Regions from separate parts of the Microbacterium shimangi genome, predicted to be linked through region 2. Evidence: predicted binding sites of a transcription regulator. Region 2 holds the regulator's gene; the other holds the start of a gene.
The links. Region 2 encodes HspR, which represses chaperone genes until heat shock. Its sites were predicted from a motif close to AAGTTGAGTCNNNNNGACTCAACTT; they were not measured.

Region 1 (8,692 bases), on a different contig from region 2:
GCGCGTACGAGGTCACTTCGCTCAGCAGCGATCCGGGATCGCGGTCGCCGATCCAGGTGGCGGCGCCGCTGACGCGCGTCGACACCTGCTGGACGAGATCCGCGGCGATGCCGGGGTTCTCGGACGTCTGCACCATCGACTCGAGCTCTTCGCCTACGGAGCGCAGGCCCTCGGCGACGCGCTGCTGCTGAACGCCCGCCTGCTCTTTCAGCTCGCCCTGGGTCTGGGTGTACAGGTCTTTGACCTGGGTCTTCGCCTCGCCGGCGACGGCTGCGGCTTCGTTCTGGGCGGTCTCCACGACGTGGCCTGCTTCGTGGGTCGCGGTGCTCGCGACTTCTCCGGCCTCGTTCTTCGCGGTCTCGACGGTTCCGGACGGCTGGGAGCTCTCGCCGCCCGTCGGTGCGGTGTAACCGCCTCCATAGCTTTCGGACATGTTGTTCCTCTCGGCTGCCGGTCCGGGGGATGAACCGAACTCGGGGTACCGGTCTAAGCGCCCCCGGGCGATAAGGCGCGCGGGTTGACTCCCTGCCACCCCGTGTGCATCGCGGGCACGGGTGTGCTGGGCCGCGTGGAGAGGAAAATCGACGTCAGCGGTAGCGCCGACGGGGGTCGATCAGAGTTCGCTCGCCCAGGGCAGATCGGCCCCGGCGCGCGAGACCGTCAGAGCCGCGGCGTGCACGGCGTCGCGCCCGATCCGCTCGAGGGCGGGCGCCGAAAGGCCGGCACTACCGAGGCGCGCCACCGAGAAGATGAGGGAGGCCATGAAGGTATCGCCGGCGCCGATCGTGTCGACGACCGCCACCCTCTCGCCGGGGACCGTGAGTCGCTGCATCGCCGTCGCCACGATGGCTCCGGCACTGCCGAGGGTGACCGCCACCAGGCGAGGCCCGAGGGCGAGGATGGCATCGACGACCGCGTCGAGCGAGGCCCCCGGGTAGAGCCACGCCGCGTCTTCGTCGCTGAGCTTCACCACCGTCGCGAGCCGGGCCGTGTGCTCGAACGCCCGGAAGGCGGGAGCGTGCGCGCCGACGAGCGCCGGGCGGATGTTCGGGTCGAACGTGACCTCTGCGGCGCGCGACGCGCGAAGGGCCTCGCGCACCGACTCGGCGCCCGGCTCGAGGAAGGCGGCCACCGATCCCGTGTGCAGCACCCGCGTCGGCGTGCCGGGCAGGGCAAAGGCGTTCCACGCGAGATCGAACACGTACGACGCCTGACCGTCGGGGCCGATGCGGGCGAGGGCGGTCGACGTCGGCCGCGGCGTGAACGACTCGGGCGCCAGGGTCACCCCCGAATCCTCGAGGTGCGCGAGAATCCGTTCGCCGCGTTCGTCGGAGCCCAGCTGGGTGACGAGCAAGACCGACAGACCCCGGCGCCCGAGCCCCAGGGCGACGTTCGCGGGGCTGCCGCCGACGTGCTCGGAGGTTTCCGCCGACGTCTCGACGATGTCGACGAGCGCCTCACCGATGACGACGACGTCGTAGGCGGGCGTGCCGGTCATCAGCCCGCCTCGACGACCGGGGCGGATGCTGCCTCGACGATCGCCGAGCGGAGGGGCGGCACGTTGGCGGCGTGCGTCTCGACCTCGGGGAACCGTTCGACGGCGGCGACGCGGGGCACGACACTGCCGGCCGCGGAGACGATCCAGCTGCCCACGAGGAGGAAGTCGTCGTTGCCGGCGGTGAGCGGGCCGGTGATCGCGAACGCGCCGTGCGCGGGGGTGGCGAAGGTCACCCGCACGAGGTCGCCGTGGCCGAGCCCGTCGAGCGCGCCACCGACCTCGGGGTCGAAAGTGGGGACGACCTCGGGGATCGACGGATAGATGCGCTGGATCTCGCTGCCCGTGCCGAGGATCACGTCGGCGAGCATGAGCTGGTTGCCCACGCCGGTGCGCACGGTGCCGTCGACGACATACAGGCCGTAGCGCGGTGACCGGATCACCGCGCGAGCGACGTCACCGGCGGAGAGCTCCGAGAGCGCATCCCGGATGTTCTGCACGTCGCGACGCACGCGGGCAGCGGACAGGTGCTCGACGATCTGGGTATCCACCAGACAAGGCTACCGACGCAGACGCCCCGCGGAGCGTCCCGCGGGGCGTCTGCGCGTGAGGGCTCGGCTCAGCTCCGGATCGCCGGCTGCACGTCGGAGTCGTGGCGGACACTCTGCACCTCGACCTTGCGCGGCTTCGCGCGCTCGCTCACGGGGAGGACGACGCTCAGCACGCCGTTGTCGTAGCTGGCAGAGATGCCGGAGGTGTCGACACCCTCGCCGATGCTGAACTGGCGGAGGAAGCTCCCCGCAGGGCGCTCCTGGGTCAGCCACTTCGCACCCTCGATACCGCCAGCGGTGCGCTGCGCGCGGATGGTGAGCAGCTGGCCGTCGACGTCGATGTCGACCGATCCGGGATCGATACCCGGCAGGTCGGCGTTGAGCACGTACCGGTCAGCGTCGCGGTAGAGGTCGACCGGCATCACCCGCAGGTTGGAGCGCGACGACAGCACGCTCCCGGCGAGGCGATCGAGCTCCGCGAAAGGGTCGAAAGTCATTGCCATGATGAATCCATCTCCTTCCGTTTGAGGTTGAGCCCCCTCGGCTCAACTACGGATAAATTAGCACTCCCGACGCGCGAGTGCGCATTCCGATCGCTGAAAAATCGCCGAGAATGAAAGCACTATGACCGCCCCCGCTCGTCCTGCGCGCTCTGTCGGCGTCGTGCTTCCTCGCGACCTTCCGCCCACGGAGGTCATCCCGTTCGCTCAGCGGGCCGAGAGGCTCGGTTTCGACGAACTGTGGGTCGTCGAAGATCTGGGATTCCGGGGCGGCGTCGCCCAGGCTGCGGCGGTGCTGGCCTCGACGACCCGCGTGACGGTGGGCGTCGGCATCCTGCCCGCCGGCGCGCGGAACGTCGCCTTCGCCGCGATGGAGATCGCCACCCTCGCCCAGCTGTTCCCCGGCCGGGTGGTCGTGGGCATCGGGCACGGCATGCCGCAGTGGATGCGCTCGGTCGGGGCATGGCCCGGGAGCCCGCTCACTCTCCTGCGCGAATACACCTCCGCCCTGACGACGCTTCTGCGGGGCGAGCCGGGCCCTCCGGCCGGGAGGTACGTCAACGTGGCGGACGTGCGCCTCGAGTCGGCGCCCGCGACGCCGCCGCCCCTGGTCTGGGGCGTGCGCGGCCCTCGTTCGCTCGCAGCGGCCGGAGCGATCGCCGACGGCGTCGTGCTCGCGGAGCCCGCGACCCCGGAGTACATCCGCGCATCCATCGCCACGGTGTCCGGCGGGGGTGCGGGGTCTCCTACGGCGTCGCTACGGGTCGTGACCTACGACGTCGCAGCGGTCGCCGCGTCGGATGCTGCTGCCCGCGAGCTGGTGCGTCCGGCTCTCGCCGTCGTGGGCGAACCCGACTGGCACCCGCATATCGCACCCCTCGCGTTCGCGGACGAGCTGATCGCACTCCGCGAGCGCGCGGGCACGCCCGAGGCGTTCGCCGCCGCCCTGCCCGACGAGTGGGTCGATGCCCTTGCGCTCGTCGGTACACCCGCGCGCGTGCACGAAGGAATCACCGCCCGGCATCGTGCCGGGGCGACCAGTGTGATCCTCATCCCGGTGGAAGAGGACCGCTCCGCCGGGTTGGAGAACCTCGCCGCCGTCTTGGTCTAGGCCTCGGCGTCGGGCGCAGCACGGCGCGTCGACTGGTCGCGGATCATGCGGGCGATGCTCCCCCGGAGGTGGACGAACGCGTCGAGTTCGCGGGTGGCGACCTGGTCGCGCGGCCGCGGCAGATCGACGTCGATCGTGGCGACGATCGTCGACGGCGACTTCGATAGCACCAGCACCCGGTCGGCGAGGTAGACGCTCTCGTCGATGTCGTGGGTGACGAAGAGGATCGTCATGTCGAATTTCTCCCGCACCGCCAGCATGAGATCTTCGAGCTCGGCACGCGTCTGCGCATCCACCGAGGCGAACGGTTCATCCATCAGCAGGATCTTCGGGCGATAGGCGAGCGCCCGCGCGATCGCGACGCGCTGCTGCATCCCCCCCGACAATTGCCACGGGTACTTCTCGGCCGCGCCCGTCAGCCCGACCGCGTCGAGGCTCTCATCGATGCGCGACTGGCGCTCCTCTTTCGACATCCCGCCGCGCGGCAGCACGAAGGCGATGTTGCCGGCCACCGTCCGCCAGGGGAAGAGCGAGCGGCTGTAGTCCTGGAAGACGAGCGCGAGGTCGCGCGGCACCCCGATCACCGGTTCGCCGCCCAGAAGGACCGTGCCGCGGGTCGGCCGCATGAGACCCGACAGGCACCGCAGCATGGTGGTCTTGCCGCATCCCGAGGGTCCGACGATCGACACGAACGCACCCTGCGGAACCGTGAAATCGAGTCGCCCGATGGCTTCGTGTCGCTGCTTGCCCTCGTAGACGTGGCCGAGGCCCTCGATGGTGAGCAGGTCGGTGGCGGTGGTCGCGATGCTCATGACACTCCTTCTCGTGCGCCCCGGTGCCATCTCGTGACGCGCGATTCCACCAGGGCGAGGATCGCGTTGAGGACGTAGCCGAGGATTCCGAGCAGGAGGATGCCCGACCACATGTCGAGCATCCGGTAGGTGCGCTGGGCGCCCAGGATGATCGAGCCGATACCCTCCTGCGAACCGACCATCTCGGAGATCACCATGACGATGAGGGCGACCGACAGGGCCACCCGCATACCGGCGAAGATCTTCGGGGCAGCACTCGGCAGCACGATCCCGAAGAAGACCTTGCGGCGGTCCATCTCGAACACCCGCGCCGTGTCGAGGTGCAGCGGCTCGACCGAGCGCACACCGTCGATGGTGTTCAGCAGCACCGGCCACACCACCGCGAAGGCGATCAGCGAAACGCGCATCTCGTTGCCGAATCCGAGCAGGATGAAGAAGATCGGCAGCAACGCCGGCGGTGGAATGGCCCGGGCGAAGTGCACAACGGGCTCGACGAAATCTCCGAGAACGCGACTGCGTCCGATAGCCACCCCGAGGAGAACCGCCACGACGACGGCGATCGACCAGCCGCCCAGCATGCGGACGAGGCTCGGGACGATGTCGGCGAACACGCCCTCGGTGAGGAAGAGCGAAGTGACGGGCCCCGACAGCCAGAGTTTCGCGAACCGCTGGATGATCTCGGAGATCGGCGGGAAGTAGGGCGAGCCGGCTGATCGCGCGGCGATCTCCCACACGATCCCGAGCGCGAGCAGAGCACCCCACCGCACGGCGAACTGCCGGAGTCTGCGCGAGGCGACGGCCGATCGGCGAGGGGGCCGTACGACCCCGATCCACGTCGTCGTGGCGGTCATCAGTCGTCCTTCCCGGTGGGCCTGAGCGCGGGCTGCCACGAGAGGAAGCGCCGTTCGATGAGCACGAGCACCCCGTTGATCGCGAGTCCGAGGAGCCCCGCGATGATCGTCGCGGCGTAGACCAGGTCGGGGCGATTGCCGGTCGCACTGGCGTCCAGCATCCATCGTCCGAGTCCGTCGGACGCCCCCGCCAGAAGCTCGGCGCTGATGGCGACGATGAGCGCGACGGAGGCGGCGATGCGGATGCCGGTGAAGATGAAGGGAGCGGCGCTCGGGAGCGATACCTCCCAGAGGGTGGCGATCCTCCCCCGACCGAAGCTCTTCGCGGTCAGCTTGGCGATCGGGTCGACGTCGTGCATGCCGTAGATGGTGTTGAAGAGCACGGGCCAGGCCGTCGAGAAGACGATGAGCGCGATCTTCATCTCGGCGTCGTTGCCGAGCACCAGGATCGCGAGGGGGATGAGGGCGACCGACGGGATCGGTCGGAGGAACTCGATGACGGCACGGCTCGCGGAGTACGCGCCCGGCGACGATCCGAGAATCACCCCGAGCGTGACCGAGACGACGATGCAGATGACCAGCCCGACCGCCCATGCCTGCAGGGTCGCGGCCACCGCGCCGAGGAAGGCCGGGTCGACCAGCAGCTCGGCGACGCGCACCAGCACGACCGAGGTTGGCGGAAGGAAGGCCTCGTCGACGATGCCCGAGCGCGAGATGACCTCGGCGATCACGAACACCGCGAGCAGCCCCGCGGCCCCTCGCACCATCGTGCGGCCGCGATGCGATCCGCGACGAGACCCGGCGCGGGCACGCCGGGGCGCGAGCCTGGTACCCGTGGTGACGGACGCCATCACTGCTCCTCTTGCTCGGGTGTCATCGGTGGGGGCGGCGCGGAGGCGGGATGACTCCCGCGCTCCGCGCCGCGCGATCACTCGGCCTGCCAGGCGTATTGCGAGAGGTCGTCGAGGGGCTCCTCGAGAAGCCCGTACTCGACCATGAGGTCCATCGTGAGCTGGGCTCCCTCGATGTTCGGCGTACCGTCGCGCACGAAGCTGGGCTGCGTGATGGCGGCGGCGAGCTCCGGCGTCAGCGTCGTGATCGTCGGCAGGATCTCGACGACGGTGTTCGGGTCGTCGAGAGCCAGCTCGGTGGCCTTGTCCATGGCTCGTACGAACGCCGCGACGACGGCGGGGTTCTCATCCGCGTACGCCTTCGACGTGTTCCAGGTCACGAGGGGGCTGTTCTGCTGGTCCTCGTTGCAGACCGATGGCGCCAGGATGCTGGTGAGCCCCTGCGACGCGCCGATGGTGATGAACGGCTCGGGCACGAGGCCCGCGGCGATCCGACCCTGGCTGACCGCGGCACCGACCTCGGGGAAGGGAACCTCGACCAGTTCGTACTCGCCGGGCTCGAGGCCCTCGGAGGCGAAGCAGTCGCGGATCTGCACCTCGGTCGCCGACTGCAGGGTGTTCACCGAGACCGTCTTGCCGCGCAGGTCTTCGACCGACTCGATGCCGGAGTCCTCGGCGACGATGATGCCGTTGATGCCCTCCTTGTTCGAGTCCGTGCCCTCGCGCACCACCTGCAACTCGAGGCCCTGCGACACGGCCGATAGGACGTTCGCCCAGGTGGCCGAGCTGAACTGCAGGTCGCCCGAGATGAGTTGGGTCACCCCGACAGCGCCCCCGGCGATCGTCTCGATCGTGACTTCGAGGCCCTCGTCGGCGAAGTACCCCTCTTCCTGCGCGATGAACAGCGGGGCGTAGTCGCCCGCGGGCAGGGTTCCCACCGTGATGGCGACCGGGCTCGCGGGGTCGAGTGTCTGCTCGGCGCCACCGCCCCCACTCGGACTCGTCGAGCCGGAGCATCCGGCGAGACCGGTGATCAGGACTATGGCGGCGACCGCCGCACTGTGCTTCCGGGAAAACGTCATTGCTCTCCTCATATCTCTTCGTCGAGATGGTGCTGCCGATGTTCCACTGAACACCGGCCGGGGTATCAGGCTACCTGAAACGCAGACCGCCGACAAGGGATCGGCGCATCACCGGGTGAACGCGCTCAACCCCGTGATCGAGCGTCCCACGATGAGGGTGTTGATCTCACGGGTTCCCTCGTAGGTGTAGACCGCCTCGGCATCGGCGAAGAATCGCGCCACATCATGGTCGACGACGATGCCGTTGCCTCCGACGACCTCCCGTGCCCACGCGACGGTCTCTCGCAGCCGATCGGCGATCCACACCTTCGCCAGCGCCGAGTCCTCGTCGCGCGAGACGCCGCCCTCGCGTCGTTCGGCGAGACGGACCGCCATACCGAGCGACGCGGTGACGTTTCCGAGCATGCGCACCAGCTTGTCCTGCACGAGCTGGAATCCGGCGACAGGACGCCCGAACTGCTCGCGCGAGAGGGTGTACCGCAGGGCGGCCTCGTAGGCGCCCGCCTGCGCCCCCGCGGCGATCCACGCGACGTCGGGGCGGAGCGTGCGCAACAGAGTCGAGACGTCGGCGAACGAGGCGACCCGCTGCAGCCGATGCGAATCCGGCACACGCACACCGTCGAGGTCGATGTCGGAATTGGTGATCAGGCGCAGGGCGATCTTCCGCTCGATCGTGGTGAGACTGATCCCCGGCGCGTCAGTGCGAGCGAGGAACACCTTGACCTGATCGTCGGCGACATCGCGCGCGAAGACCGCGACGTACTCCGAGTGAGCGGCGTTCCCGATCCATCGCTTCCGACCGTCGAGGATCCATTCGTCGCCCTCGCGCCGCGCCGTGGTCTGCAGCCCGCGCGCGACGTCGGACCCGTGATCGGGTTCGGTCAGTGCGAAGCATCCGGTCATCGAGAACGACACGATGGCGTCGTCCCACTGCGCGACCTGCTGCGCACTGCCGCCCTGCCGCACCAACTCTCGGAACATCGCCACCTGCCCGTGGTAGAGCATGCCGGTGCTGACGTCGGTGCGCGAGAACTCGAAAGTGCGAAAACCGTTGTAGAGCTCGCGGGAGCGCCCGCGCGGGTCGAGGATCGCCGGGTCGTCGATGAGACGCAGATCGCGAAGCGGCTCACGCAGGTGCACGGGCGACGCCGCACGCTCCCAGAAATCGGGCAGGATCGGCGCGAGTTGCTGCTCGAGAACCTCCCGGAGCGCCCTCAACTTGGCGACCTCGGGTTCGGTGAGGAGATCGGCGAACCCGTAGAGATCCGAGACCGGATAGAGCGCGCTCACGACAGCCCGAGCACCCGCACCGCGTTGTCCCTCAGAATCTTCGGGCGCGCGGCGTCTCTGATCTCGAGGCGCGCGAAGTCTTCGAGCCAGCGGTCGGGGGTGAGAGCGGGGTAGTCGGAGCCGAAGAGCATCTTGTCTTGAAGGATGCT
Region 2 (8,692 bases):
GAGCCCGAGCTGCTGCGTGAGCGTCTCGAGGTTCTTCCGCTGGTCGCCGCCCCCGACGAGGTCGACGGTCACGTCGAGCTTCGGGTCGAGGGCTGCAACGGCATTGAGCAGCACGTCGATGCCCTTCTCGGTCGTCAGACGACCGACAAAGAGGATGCGGTTCGCGTCGCGCGGCGTCAGGTCGGCGACGTAGTTCGCCTGGTCGATGCCGCAGCTGATGGGGATGACGCGGTCGAGGTCGATCGTCGACTCGAGGAAATCAGCGGCGTTGCGTGTCGGGGTCGTCACGGCGCGGGTCATGTCGAACGTGCGCTTCGCGTCGGCCCAGGCGAGCTTCACCACGATGCGGTTGAGGAACGCCGGCAGCGTGGTGAAGTCGAGCAGGTTCTCGGCCATCACGTGGTTGGTCGCGACCAGGGGAATGCCGCGCTTGCGCGCCTCGCGTGCAAGGCCCCGCCCGATCACGATGTGCGACTGGATGTGGACGACGTCGGGCTTGACGCTGTCGAGCACCTGGCGCGCGTAGTGCTTCGACCGCCAGGGCCACACGAACCGCAGCCAGTCGTGCGGGGGCCAGCGCACCGACGGCAGCCGGTGCAGGGTCATCGGCTGACCTTCGATCACCTCGGTGCGCGGTTCCGCGCGCCGGTACTCGGTGTTCGGCGCCACGACGTGCACGTCGTGTCCGCGGACGACGAGTCCGGCGGCGAGGCGTTCGGCGAAGCGGGCGGCCCCGTTGATGTCGGGAGAGAACGTATCGCAGCCCACCAGGATGGTGAGGGGCCGATCGGCGTCGGATCGTTCGTGGTCAGGCGTCGCGGGGGAGGTCACGGGTGGCGGCCAATCTGTGCGGCGGGATGAGTCGCACGGTGCGGTGCATGCGGCACCACTGTACCCGAGGCCCCTCGCAGCCCTCGAAAAGCGACACGGCTCTCAGCGTGGCGCAGAACCGTCGGCCCCGAACTCGGCCCCCGCCGTCGCGTCACCCGCGGCCTCGCCCGCCGTCGCCGTCGCGCCCGATGGAGCAGCTTCGGCGTCGACAACCGGGGCGGTCTGCCCCTCGTCTGCCGCCTGCTCGAACTGGGACTGGTAGAGCCGCCAGTACGCGCCCTCGGAGGCGATGAGTTCGTTGTGCGTGCCCTTCTCGACGATGTCGCCGTGCTCCATCACGAGGATGAGGTCGGCGTCGCGGATCGTCGAGAGACGGTGTGCGATGACGAATGACGTGCGGCCCTCGCGGAGCGCTGCCATCGCGTGCTGCAGCAGCAGCTCGGTGCGCGTGTCGACAGACGAGGTGGCCTCATCGAGGATGAGCACCGCCGGCTGCGCCACGAACGCCCGGGCGATCGTGATCAGCTGCTTCTCACCGGCGGAGACGTTGGATGCGTCCTCATCGAGCACGGTGTCGTACCCGTCGGGCAGCGACTGGACGAATCGGTCGACGCGTGTCGCGGTGGCCGCGGCGACGATCTCTTCGTCGGTCGCCGACTCGCGCCCGTACCGGATGTTCTCTCGGATCGTGCCGGCGAACAGCCACGGATCTTGCAGCACCATGCCGGTGCGCGAGCGGACCGCCGCACGCGTCAGCTCGCCGATGTCCTGCCCGTCGAGCAGGATGCGCCCGCCGTCGAGCTCGTAGAACCGCATGATCAGGTTGACCAGCGTCGTCTTGCCGGCGCCCGTGGGCCCGACGATGGCGACGGTCTGGCCGGGCTCCACCCGGAACGACAGGTCGGTGATCAGCGGGCGCTCGGGCGTGTAGGAGAAGCGCACGTGCTCGAACTCGATGACGCCCTCACCGTCGACCGGCCGCGGCGCATCTTCGGCGTCGGGCTCTTGTTCTTCGGCATCGAGCAGCTCGAAGACGCGCTCGGCGGATGCCGTGCCCGACTGTACGACGGCGGCCATTCCGCCGAGCTCCGACAACGGCTGCGTGAACTGCTGCGAGTACTGGATGAACGCCTGCACGTCGCCGAGGCGGAGCTGACCGCTCGCCACCATCAGCCCTCCCAGGACCGCGATGCCGACGTAGGTCAGATTTCCGATGAACATCATGCCGGGCATGATCATGCCGGAGAGGAACTGCGCCTGGAAACTCGCGCGGTAGAGCTCTTCGTTCTCCGCCTCGAACTTCTCGCGGGAGTCTTTCTCGCGGCCGTAGACCTTGACCAGCGCGTGACCCGAGAACGACTCTTCGACGCGGGCGTTGAGGCGCCCGACCTTGCGCCACTGGACGCTGAACGCCTTCTGCGAGCGGGGGCCGATGACCCCGAAGATCACCGCCATGAGCGGTAGCGAGATGAGCGCCACGATGGCGAGCTGCCACGAGATCGTGAACATCATCACGAGCACGCCGATCACCGTCAGCACGGAGGTGACGACCGTCGAGAGCGACTGCTGCATCGTCTGAGTGATGTTGTCGATGTCGTTCGTGACCCGCGAGATGAGCTCGCCGCGCTGCACCTTGTCGAAGTACGACAGGGGCAGGCGGTTGATCTTCGCCTCGACCGATTCACGCAGGCGCCACATCGTGCGGACCATGATGATGTTGATCACGTAGCCCTGGATCCAGCTGAGGAACGACGAGGCGACGTAGATCGCGAGCACGGCGATGATGACCATGCGCAGCCGGTCGAAGTCGACGCCGGCGCCGACCTGGAAGTTCTGCATCGCGCCGACGATGTTCGCGAGGTCGCCTTGGCCGGCGTTTCGGAGCGACTCGACGACGTTCTCCTGGCTGGTGCCGAGGGGGAACTGGTCGGCGAGCGAGCGCGACACGACCCCCTCGAAGATGAGGTTCGTCGCCTCACCCAGGATGCGCGGCGCGAGTACTGCGAGCATCACACCGATGGCGCCGAGCACCGAGACGAAGGCGAACGCGACCGCGTGCGGCCGCAGGAGTCCGATCAGACGGGCGAAGCTCTTGCCGAAGTTCGTGGCCTTGCCGGGGGCGACCGAATCCCAGTCGCCCGAGTTCTGGCGGGCCTGCTCGGCGAGTTCGAGTTCGAGGCGCTCGTCTTCGGTGAGGGCGTCGGGGGCGCTCATGCTTCCACTCCCAGCTGGGATTCGACGATCTCGCGGTAGGTGGTGCTGGATTCCAGCAGCTGTTCGTGCGTGCCGACGCCGGCCATGCGGCCGTTCTCGAGCACCACGATGCGGTCGGCGTCGGTGATCGTCGACACACGCTGCGCGACGACGACCTTCGTCACCTCGGGAAGTTCTCGCCAGAGCGCCTGACGCAGTCGTGCGTCGGTCGAGAGGTCGAGCGCCGAGAACGAGTCGTCGAAGACGAGGATCTCGGGCTGGTGCAGGATCGCGCGCGCGATGGCGAGACGCTGCCGCTGACCCCCCGAGACGTTGGTGCCGCCCTGCGCGATGCGCGCGTCGAGCCGGCCCTCCATCTCGAGAACGAAGTCTTTGCCCTGCGCGATCTCGAGTGCCTTCCAGAGCTCGTCGTCGGTGGCCTCTTCTCTGCCGAAGCGGAGGTTCGACGCGACGGTGCCGGTGAAGAGGAACGGCCGCTGCGGGACGAGCCCGATGCCCTTCCACAGCTCGTCGAGGTCGGCCTCGCGCACGTCGACGCCGCCGACGCGCACGGCGCCACCGGTCACGTCGAACAGTCGCGGGATGAGCGAGATCAGCGTCGTCTTTCCGGCCCCCGTCGACCCGACGATCGCGACGGTCTCACCGCGTGCGACCTCGAAGCTGATGCCCTCGAGCACCGGCGACTCTGCACCGGGGTAGGTGAAGGCGACACCGTCGAAGGCGAGGGAGCCGGGGGCGGGGAAGACCGTCACGGGCTTCGCCGCGCGGGTCAGGGTCGACTCGCTCGCGAGCACCTCGCCGATGCGCTCGGCCGACACCGCCGCGCGCGGGATCATGATCGTCATGAAGCTCGCCATCAGTACCCCCATGAGGATCTGACCGACGTACTGCATGAACGCGAACAGGGTACCGATCTCGACCGTGCCGGCATCGACCTGGATGCCGCCGAACCAGATCACGCCGACGACCGTCACGTTGAGCACCAGCATCGCGAGGGGGAACAGCAGAACGAACAGCGACCCCACTTTTCGACCGACCACCATGATGTCGGTGTTCGCGACGCCGAACCGTTCTTCTTCGATGTCTTCGCGCACGAACGCCCGAACGACGCGGACGCCGGTGAGCTGCTCGCGCATGACGCGGTTGACCGCGTCGAGCTTCTTCTGGAAGGTGCGGAACAGCGGCACCATACGGCTGATGATGAGCGCGGCGACGATCAGCAGCGACGGCACCGACACCCCGATGAGCCAGCTCAGCCCGACGTCTTGCTGCAGCGCCATGATGACGCCGCCGATGGCCAGGAGCGGGGCGGTGACGAGCATCGTCGCGCCCATCATGGCCAGCATCTGCACCTGCTGCACGTCGTTCGTGTTGCGCGTGATGAGCGAGCCGGGGCCGAACTGCGAGACCTCGCGCTCGGAGAACCCGCTGACCTTGTCATAGACGTCGCGGCGGATGTCGCGGCCCGCCGCCATCGCGGCGCGCGCGGCGAAGTAGGTCGCGATCACCGACGCGGTGATCTGACCGAGCGAGATGGCGAGCATGACCATGCCGGTCGACCAGATGAAGCCGGTGTCTCCCTGGGCGACGCCCTGGTCGATGATGTCGGCGTTCAGACGCGGCAGGTACAGCGACGCCATCGCGGACGCGAACTGGAAGACGAGGACACCCACCAGAAGCCAGCGGTAGGTCTTCAGGTAGCGGATGAGGAGCTTACCGAGCACGGGGACTCCGAAGGGTGCGAAAGCGTGAGGTGGACGCGACCGAGGCCGTAGTCACAGCCTGCCACGGACCTCCGACACGGGATAGACACCGTGAGCCGCCTACGCTAGGGGCCATGCCGACCCGACTGCAGGCAGATGCCGATCCCGCCCGCTGGGTGCCCGTGACCGAATCGCTCGGGCTGCGCGGCCGCCGCCATCGCAAGGCCGCCATCCGCATGCTGCTCGGGCAGGCGAAGACGGCGGTGGGCGCGACCGAGCGTCCCGCGAGCGGCTTCCTCGCGTGGGCGGCGAGCCAGGCGACGCCGTTCCTCCTGCGCAGAGCCGCGGGCCGCGTGCGCGTCTGGGTGTGGAAAGCCGACCCCGAGCTGGTCGTCGTCATGGCCCAGGTGCAGGAGGCCACCTCTCAGCTGCGCGCCGCCCGCGCCAGCATGCCGATGGAGTACGACGACACCGAGGACTTCCGGAACCCCTTCCTCGGAACGGGCGAGAAGCTCGTGATGGACCTTCCGGCCGACCCGCGCACCCCGCCCTTCGCCACCTACACCTGGGACACCGGCACCCACTTCGTGACCCTGACCGCCGTGTGCTCCGATCGCGAGCGCGTCGCGACCGTCATACCCGCCGTCGACGAGATCGCCCGCAGCATCCGCATCGTCGACGACTTCTCGGTCGGCGAATCGCCCGAGGTTCTGCGGATCGACCCCGGTCCCGGTCCGCGCTGAGCCCGCGACGCGTCACGCCGCACGGCGGGCGTTCTGAGCGAGAACGCCGTACCGGGTCAGTCCGCTGCCGACCCGTCGGCGGGCTCTCCGGGATGCCGGGGACGCCACAGCACGACGTCTGTCGCGCGCCGCACGCGCGCGCCGTGGCGAAGCGTCACCACGGAGCCGGTCGCGCCGGCCGCGAACACGCGGGCACCCGGGCGCGCCTGGCGTTCCGCGCTCAGCTGGCGTTCGAGGTCGGTCACGCGGCGGGTGAGGGCGTGCACGTGTTGTTCGAGCGTGAGCAGCCGCGCGATGGCCGGGAGGCTCATGCCCTCGCTCGAGAGCCGCGACACCTCGCGGAGCTGACCGACGTGACGCGAGGAGTAGCGCCGCGATCCGCCGCGCGTGCGTTCGGGCACGACGAGCCCGAGTCGGTCGTACTGGCGAAGGGTCTGCGGGTGCATGTTCGCCAGCTCGGCCGCCACGGCGATCGCGAAGATCGGAGCATCGTCGTCGAGTTCGTCGTCCATCATCTCCGTCACCTCCGTCGGTCAGCCCACGCGCGTCTCAGCCGCGCGCTTTGGTCATGAGGTCGGCGCGCGGGTTCTCTCGGGGCTCGAGCTCTTGATAGCGCATCAGCGCCTCACGAGCCGCGTCGTCGAGGTGCGACGGCACAGCGACCTGCACCTCGGCGAGGAGGTCGCCGGTGCCCTTCGAGGTCTCGACGCCGCGTCCCTTGACCCGCAGCACGCGGCCCGACGGAGTACCCGGCGCGACCCGCAGCTTCACGGAATCACCGCCGAGGGTCGGAACCTCGATCGTGGCTCCGAGGGCGGCCTCGGTGAAGGTCACGGGAACCGTCACGCGCAGGTTGAGTCCATCGCGCACGAAGACCGGATGCGGCCGCACGGCCACCTGCACGACGATGTCGCCGCTTTCGCCGCCGTCGGGTGAAGGGCGCCCGCGCCCGCGAAGACGGATCTTCTGCCCGTCCGAGACACCGGCGGGGATCTTCACCTTGAACGGCTTTCCGTCTTCGCCCTGCAGCGAGATCGTCTCGCCCTTGGTCGCCGTGACGAAGTCAACCGTCGTCCGAGCCGTGACGTCGGAGCCGCGCTGCGGACCGCCGAAACCGCGATAGCCGCCGGTGGTCTGGCCGAACCGGCCCGAACCGAATCCGCCGGGTTCGAAGTTCGCGAAGAAGTCCTCGAAGTTGCCCGCCGACTGGGTGCGCGAGCCCCCGCGACCCTGACCGAAGGCGCTGAACACGTCTTCGAAGCCGGCGTTCCCGCCGCCGCCCGCGGTGAACCGGGGCGCACCGGAGCCCATGGCGCGAATCTGGTCGTACTCCGCGCGCTGCTCGGCGTCGCTCAACACCGCGTAGGCCTCGCTGACCTCTTTGAAGGTCGCTTCGGCTTTCGCGTCACCGGGGTTCGAGTCGGGATGATACTTGCGGGCGAGCTTGCGGTAGGTCTTCTTCAGATCGGCCTCCGCGATGTCTTTGTCCACCCCGAGCACCTTGTAGAAGTCCTTGTCGAACCAGTCCTGACTCGCCATCGTGCTCCTACTCGGTCGGGACGGCGACGACGACCTTCGCCGGTCGCAGCTCGACGGAGCCGAGGCGGTAACCCACCTCGACGACCTCGAGCACGGTGGGCACCGTCACGCCCGCGGTCGGCGCCTGGAAGATCGCCTCGTGCTGCTGCGGATCGAATGCCTCACCGGCGACGCCGTACGAGATGACGCCCAGACGCTCGGCCACGGCCCGCACCTTGTCGGCGATGGCCGAGAACGGCGTGCCGGGCACGAGGTCGCCGTGCTTGACGGCACGGTCGAGGTCGTCGAGCACCGGAAGGATGCCCTTGACCGCCTCGCCCTTCGCACGCTCGATCTCTCGCTCGCGCTGGTCCTCGGTGCGTCGACGATAGTTGGCGTACTCGGCCTGCAGCCGCTTCACGTCGTTCAGGAGCTGCGACTCGAGCTCTTCGACAGGCCCGGGGACAGGTGCGTTGTCTTCGGCGTGCGCCTGAGCGGTCTGCGCAGCGCCGAGGATGTCGTCCACCGTCAGATCGTCCGCCGACGAGGGGTCGGTGGGCTCAGCCACCGATCCCTCGTCGTTCGGCCGAACCTCGTCGTCGCCGTCCTGCGGCTGGTCGAAGTTCTTGTCGGCCATGACTACTTCTTCTCTTCGTCTTCGTCCACGACCTCGGCGTCGACGACGTCCTCCTCAGACGAGGGGGCATCCGTCGGTGCGTCGGGCGCAGCATCCGGAGCCGACTGCTCGGACTGGCCCGCGTTGTAGATGGCCTCACCGATCTTGCCCTGGCTCTGGTTGAGCTTGTCGAACGCGGTCTTCACCGCGTCGTCATCCTCGCCCGCGAGAGCGGCCTTCAGCGCGTCGACGTCACCCTGCACCTCGGACTTGACGTTGTCGGGCAGCTTGTCGGCGTTCTCAACGAGCAGCTTGTCGATCGAGTACGCGAGGGTCTCGGCCTGGTTGCGCACCTCAGCCGATTCGCGGCGCTTCTTGTCTTCTGCCGCGTTCTCTTCGGCCTCGCGCACCATGCGCTCGATGTCGTCCTTCGACAGCGAAGAGCCGCCGGTGATCGTCATCGACTGCTCCTTGCCGGTGCCCTTGTCCTTCGCCGAGACGTGAACGATGCCGTTCGCGTCGATGTCGAAGGTGACCTCCACCTGCGGAATGCCGCGGGGAGCCGGCGCGATGCCGGTGAGCTCGAAGGTGCCGAGGGGCTTGTTGTCGCGGGTGAAGTCGCGCTCGCCCTGGAAGACCTGGATCGCGACCGACGGCTGGTTGTCGTCTGCCGTCGTGAAGGTTTCGCTCCGCTTGGTGGGGATGGCGGTGTTGCGCTCGATGAGCTTCGTCATCATGCCGCCCTTGGTCTCGATGCCGAGGCTCAGGGGGGTGACGTCGATGAGCAGAACGTCTTTGCGCTCGCCCTTCAGCACGCCGGCCTGGAGGGCAGCACCCACGGCGACGACCTCATCGGGGTTGACGCCCTTGTTGGCTTCCTTGCCGGCCTCGCGCTTGACGAGCTCGGCGACGGCGGGCATACGCGTCGACCCACCGACGAGAACGACGTGGTCGATGTCGCCGACCTTGATGCCGGCCTCGCGGATGACGTCTTCGAACGGCTTCTTGGTGCGGTCGAGGAGGTCCTTCGTCAGGTCTTCGAACTTCGCACGCGTGATCGTCTCGGA

Region 1: a site for HspR is predicted at 2,574-2,598, ahead of ACFXQA_RS13330 (Hsp20/alpha crystallin family protein). Genes of this name have one in related genera too.

Annotation. Positions count from the first base shown of each region.
Region 1 covers NZ_JBIGII010000006.1:83,467-92,158, reverse strand. Annotated here, with positions in the region: gene ACFXQA_RS13345 (hypothetical protein) at 1-433, opposite strand, end outside; gene ACFXQA_RS13340 (carbohydrate kinase family protein) at 614-1,498, opposite strand; gene ACFXQA_RS13335 (hypothetical protein) at 1,498-2,046, opposite strand; gene ACFXQA_RS13330 (Hsp20/alpha crystallin family protein) at 2,115-2,549, opposite strand; gene ACFXQA_RS13325 (LLM class flavin-dependent oxidoreductase) at 2,671-3,657, shown strand; gene ACFXQA_RS13320 (ABC transporter ATP-binding protein) at 3,654-4,469, opposite strand; gene ACFXQA_RS13315 (ABC transporter permease) at 4,466-5,320, opposite strand; gene ACFXQA_RS13310 (ABC transporter permease) at 5,320-6,171, opposite strand; gene ACFXQA_RS13305 (ABC transporter substrate-binding protein) at 6,249-7,253, opposite strand; gene ACFXQA_RS13300 (acyl-CoA dehydrogenase family protein) at 7,362-8,543, opposite strand; gene ACFXQA_RS13295 (amidohydrolase family protein) at 8,540-8,692, opposite strand, start outside.
Region 2 covers NZ_JBIGII010000003.1:842,291-850,982, reverse strand. Annotated here, with positions in the region: gene ACFXQA_RS05720 (glycosyltransferase) at 1-831, opposite strand, end outside; gene ACFXQA_RS05715 (ABC transporter ATP-binding protein) at 934-3,045, opposite strand; gene ACFXQA_RS05710 (ABC transporter ATP-binding protein) at 3,042-4,769, opposite strand; gene ACFXQA_RS05705 (hypothetical protein) at 4,883-5,491, shown strand; gene ACFXQA_RS05700 (heat shock protein transcriptional repressor HspR) at 5,548-6,006, opposite strand; gene ACFXQA_RS05695 (DnaJ C-terminal domain-containing protein) at 6,041-7,030, opposite strand; gene ACFXQA_RS05690 (nucleotide exchange factor GrpE) at 7,038-7,646, opposite strand; gene dnaK (molecular chaperone DnaK) at 7,649-8,692, opposite strand, start outside.